Regions from separate parts of the Neobacillus sp. D3-1R genome, predicted to be linked through region 1. Evidence: a T-box and tRNA genes for the amino acid it is inferred to sense, from the RefSeq annotation. Region 1 holds a T-box; the other holds one or more tRNA genes.
The links. A T-box is a leader RNA that pairs with one kind of tRNA and senses whether it is charged. The one in region 1 lies ahead of ACSBPO_RS16755 (valine--tRNA ligase), so its partner is inferred to be a tRNA-Val.

Region 1 (2,437 bases):
TTGCTCTGAAAAAGCTAGAAGAATGGTACGAGGCGACTAAAGATCTGGAAAAAGCTCGGTCCGTTATCAACCATGGTAAAGTTTCAATGGAGCATTTTCTTTTGGATGAAAATGGGTACGGGTATTTTTCAAACTTTGAAAATGCTAAACTTGGATCTCCGATTCATGATGTCCTTCCGGTTTTGCATAGGGCATTAAAAGGTCAGCCTAGACAGTCTGAGGAAGCGATCACTTGGCTATATGACGGTTATTTTAAATATTTCCCGTTTAAGGAAGAGGAAAAACATTTATTTTTTAGTTATTTTGCTTATCCAACTCCGATGATTCGTTTAATTAAAGAATACATTCAAGTAAAAGGAAAGAAAAACGAGTTTAAGTTTTCAAAAAGGCTGCAACGAAAATATTGGCATATGAAGAATACAGAATACGTAGTCATGCGAATGACAGAAATTGAGATGAAAGCAAAGCAACAAAAAGAAGGAGCCCCAGAATAAACTGGCAGGCTCCTTTAAATTACTTCCATCCATAAAGCGATGGCTACTAAAATAAAGATACTTAAAAGTAAAACATCAAAAGTAGTCGGGAAAAAGATCGTTCTGATTCCTTGGAAAATACAAAATGGGATGATGAACTGATTACATACGGCTCTAACTTTTCTTAACCAAGGTGGTAATGTATAAGGGTTGTATTTGCGCATGTTTCAAATCCCCCTTTACCTATTTTATAACAGTCTATGATGTAAATCTTTAGAAAGTGCCTAGTATTTTTGGGACACCAAAATTCCTTTTTTGAATAAATTATAAAAAAATAGGAAATCATGATTGACGACATAACCTTTTTTTCGGTAGTATAGCTATATAAATTTTAATTAAATGCTTGGATAGGGAAAGTACTTTGGTACTCTATTTAAAGAGAGGGAAATAATAGCTGAGAATTTCCTAAATAGACCCATTGGAAAGTCACCCTGGAGCTTCTTCTGTCAACGGAATTTTTTCCTAGTAATGGAAGACGGAATAGACCGTTATCTAACTAACTTGAGAGCCAATTAGTTTTTTTCTAATTGGAAAAAAGGTGGTACCGCGAATATAACTCCATTCGTCCTTTTATTAGGCGAATGGAGTTTTTTTATTTTTTTAAATCGAGCTGCAGCGCCTAGCCCCTCGAGGGAAGAAAATAAATCATTTCTCCCTTGGTCAAATAACCACTAAGCCAAGAAGTCAAAAAACGACTTCATGACTTAGAGAACATTTGCTTGTCGGGGCTGACCAAGGCGCTTACGCATCTTAACAAGGAGGAAATTTTATGGAAACTAAGGAATTAACGATGCCAACCAAGTACGACCCGAAGTCCATTGAAAAAGGCCGTTATGAATGGTGGTTATCTGGAAAATTTTTCGAAGCGAAGAGTGAACAAGAAAAGCAACCATATACGATTGTGATTCCACCACCAAACGTTACAGGAAAACTGCATTTAGGTCATGCCTGGGATACAACCTTACAGGATATTTTGACTCGTATGAAGCGTATGCAGGGCTATGATGTATTATGGCTTCCTGGTATGGACCATGCTGGGATTGCTACCCAAGCAAAGGTAGAAGAAAAGCTTCGTAGTGAAGGAAAAAGCCGTTACGATCTTGGTCGTGAAAAATTTGTAGAAGAAACATGGAAATGGAAAGAAGAATATGCTAGCCATATCCGTCAGCAATGGTCAAAGGTTGGTTTAGGATTAGACTATAGCCGTGAGCGTTTTACCTTAGATGAGGGACTATCCGATGCAGTTCGTGAAGTATTCGTATCGCTTTATCGTAAAGGCTTAATTTACCGTGGTGAGCGCATTATTAACTGGGACCCTTCCACAAAGACAGCATTATCCGATATTGAAGTTATATACAAGGATGTTCAGGGTGCGTTTTATCATATGCATTACCCATTAACTGACGGTAGTGGCACAATTGATGTTGCGACAACTCGCCCAGAAACAATGCTTGGTGATACAGCGGTAGCCGTTCATCCAGAAGATGATCGCTATAAGCACTTAATTGGGAAAACTGTAAAACTTCCAATTACAGGAAGGGAAATTCCGATTGTTGGTGATGACTATGTGGATATGGAATTCGGTTCAGGGGCTGTAAAAATTACTCCTGCACATGATCCGAACGACTTCGAAATCGGAAACCGTCACAATCTTGAAAGAGTTTTAGTTATGAATGAAGATGGCACGATGAATGCAAATGCTGGTACTTACCAAGGCATGGATCGTTTCGAATGCCGTAAGCAAATCGTTAAAGATCTACAGGAACAAGGCGTACTATTTAAAATCGAAGAGCATTTACATTCAGTTGGTCACTCAGAGCGTAGCGGTGCCGTTGTGGAACCGTATCTTTCTACACAATGGTTTGTAAAAATGCAGCCTTTAGCCGATGAAGCTATTGCTTTAC
Region 2 (2,437 bases), 1.3 Mb from region 1:
AATAGCCTCGAAAAGCCGCAGTGAATAGGCCCAGGCGACTGTTTAGCAAAAACACAGGTCTCTGCGAAGCCGTAAGGCGAAGTATAGGGGCTGACGCCTGCCCGGTGCTGGAAGGTTAAGAGGAGGGGTTAGCGCAAGCGAAGCTCTGAATCGAAGCCCCAGTAAACGGCGGCCGTAACTATAACGGTCCTAAGGTAGCGAAATTCCTTGTCGGGTAAGTTCCGACCCGCACGAAAGGCGTAACGATCTGGGCACTGTCTCAACGAGAGACTCGGTGAAATTATAGTACCTGTGAAGATGCAGGTTACCCGCGACAGGACGGAAAGACCCCGTGGAGCTTTACTGTAGCCTGATATTGAATTTTGGTACAGCTTGTACAGGATAGGTAGGAGCCTGAGAAGCCGGAGCGCCAGCTTCGGTGGAGGCGTCGGTGGGATACTACCCTGGCTGTATTGAAATTCTAACCCGCACCCCTCTATCGGGGTGGGAGACAGTGTCAGGTGGGCAGTTTGACTGGGGCGGTCGCCTCCTAAAGAGTAACGGAGGCGCCCAAAGGTTCCCTCAGAATGGTTGGAAATCATTCGTAGAGTGTAAAGGCACAAGGGAGCTTGACTGCGAGACCTACAAGTCGAGCAGGGACGAAAGTCGGGCTTAGTGATCCGGTGGTTCCGCATGGAAGGGCCATCGCTCAACGGATAAAAGCTACCCCGGGGATAACAGGCTTATCTCCCCCAAGAGTCCACATCGACGGGGAGGTTTGGCACCTCGATGTCGGCTCATCGCATCCTGGGGCTGTAGTCGGTCCCAAGGGTTGGGCTGTTCGCCCATTAAAGCGGTACGCGAGCTGGGTTCAGAACGTCGTGAGACAGTTCGGTCCCTATCCGTCGTGGGCGTAGGAAATTTGAGAGGAGCTGTCCTTAGTACGAGAGGACCGGGATGGACGCACCGCTGGTGTACCAGTTGTCTTGCCAAAGGCATCGCTGGGTAGCTATGTGCGGACGGGATAAGTGCTGAAAGCATCTAAGCATGAAGCCCCCCTCAAGATGAGATTTCCCATAGCGTAAGCTAGTAAGAACCCTGAAAGATGATCAGGTTGATAGGTCAGAGGTGGAAGCGCGGTGACGTGTGGAGCTGACTGATACTAATCGTTCGAGGACTTAACCAAAACATTTGGATATCCAAATAAGGCAAACTTGTTTTTACTTCTTCTAATACATTATCTAGTTTTGAGGGAATAAGACTTTTTCACGTAAGTGAAAAGAGTTTACCTCAACAAAATAGTCTGGTGGCGATGGCGAGAAGGTCACACCCGTTCCCATACCGAACACGGAAGTTAAGCTTCTCAGCGCCGATGGTAGTTGGAGGATTCCTCCTGTGAGAGTAGGACGTCGCCAGGCTTAAAAATATGGAGGATTAGCTCAGCTGGGAGAGCATCTGCCTTACAAGCAGAGGGTCGGCGGTTCGATCCCGTCATCCTCCACCAAAGTTTTTTCGCGATAGCGAAAAGAACTTTCTTTAATTTTTTGCGATAGTAAAAAGATCTATCCTTAAAATTTATATATTATAAATTTACTTTTTTATGCCGGTGTAGCTCAATTGGTAGAGCAACTGACTTGTAATCAGTAGGTTGGGGGTTCAAGTCCTCTCGCCGGCACCACTTTTTTTTCGAACGAGCTATGTACTCAATCGGAATTCTGTGAGCCATTAGCTCAGTCGGTAGAGCATCTGACTTTTAATCAGAGGGTCGAAGGTTCGAGTCCTTCATGGCTCACCAAGTTTTTTTACGAAAGTAAAAAGAACTAGTTTTTTTACGACAGTAAAATAAACTATCATATGCGGGTGTGGCGGAATTGGCAGACGCACCAGACTTAGGATCTGGCGCCGCAAGGCGTGGGGGTTCGACTCCCTTCACCCGCACCATGTTTTTCAATACAAAAGAAATATACCATAAGATGCGGAAGTAGTTCAGTGGTAGAACACCACCTTGCCAAGGTGGGGGTCGCGGGTTCGAATCCCGTCTTCCGCTCCAAAGTAGTGCCGGGGTGGCGGAACTGGCAGACGCACAGGACTTAAAATCCTGCGGTAGGTGACTACCGTACCGGTTCGATTCCGGTCCTCGGCACCAAGTTTTTTTCGACAGAAAAAAACCAAGATATTTTTGATAACTTAAAGATAAGAATAAAATGCGCCCGTAGCTCAATTGGATAGAGCGTCTGACTACGGATCAGAAGGTTATGGGTTCGACTCCTTTCGGGCGCGCCATATGAACGGGAAGTAGCTCAGCTTGGTAGAGCACTTGGTTTGGGACCAAGGGGTCGCAGGTTCGAATCCTGTCTTCCCGACCATTAATTTAATCATATTAATTTCCTGGGGTCTTAGCTCAGCTGGGAGAGCGCCTGCCTTGCACGCAGGAGGTCAGGGGTTCGATCCCCCTAGA

Region 2: it encodes a tRNA-Val, which carries the amino acid that the T-box ahead of ACSBPO_RS16755 (valine--tRNA ligase) is inferred to sense. The anticodon was not compared.

The regions. Positions count from the first base shown of each region.
Region 1 covers NZ_CP197471.1:3,251,929-3,254,365, reverse strand. The annotation lists gene ysxE (spore coat protein YsxE) at 1-494, shown strand, start outside; gene ACSBPO_RS16760 (hypothetical protein) at 509-697, opposite strand; T-box leader at 869-1,106, shown strand; gene ACSBPO_RS16755 (valine--tRNA ligase) at 1,303-2,437, shown strand, end outside.
Region 2 covers NZ_CP197471.1:4,566,506-4,568,942, forward strand. The annotation lists rRNA gene ACSBPO_RS22945 (23S ribosomal RNA) at 1-1,165, shown strand, start outside; rRNA gene rrf (5S ribosomal RNA) at 1,282-1,397, shown strand; tRNA gene ACSBPO_RS22955 (tRNA-Val) at 1,408-1,483, shown strand; tRNA gene ACSBPO_RS22960 (tRNA-Thr) at 1,582-1,657, shown strand; tRNA gene ACSBPO_RS22965 (tRNA-Lys) at 1,699-1,774, shown strand; tRNA gene ACSBPO_RS22970 (tRNA-Leu) at 1,836-1,920, shown strand; tRNA gene ACSBPO_RS22975 (tRNA-Gly) at 1,955-2,029, shown strand; tRNA gene ACSBPO_RS22980 (tRNA-Leu) at 2,037-2,125, shown strand; tRNA gene ACSBPO_RS22985 (tRNA-Arg) at 2,186-2,262, shown strand; tRNA gene ACSBPO_RS22990 (tRNA-Pro) at 2,269-2,345, shown strand; tRNA gene ACSBPO_RS22995 (tRNA-Ala) at 2,370-2,437, shown strand, end outside.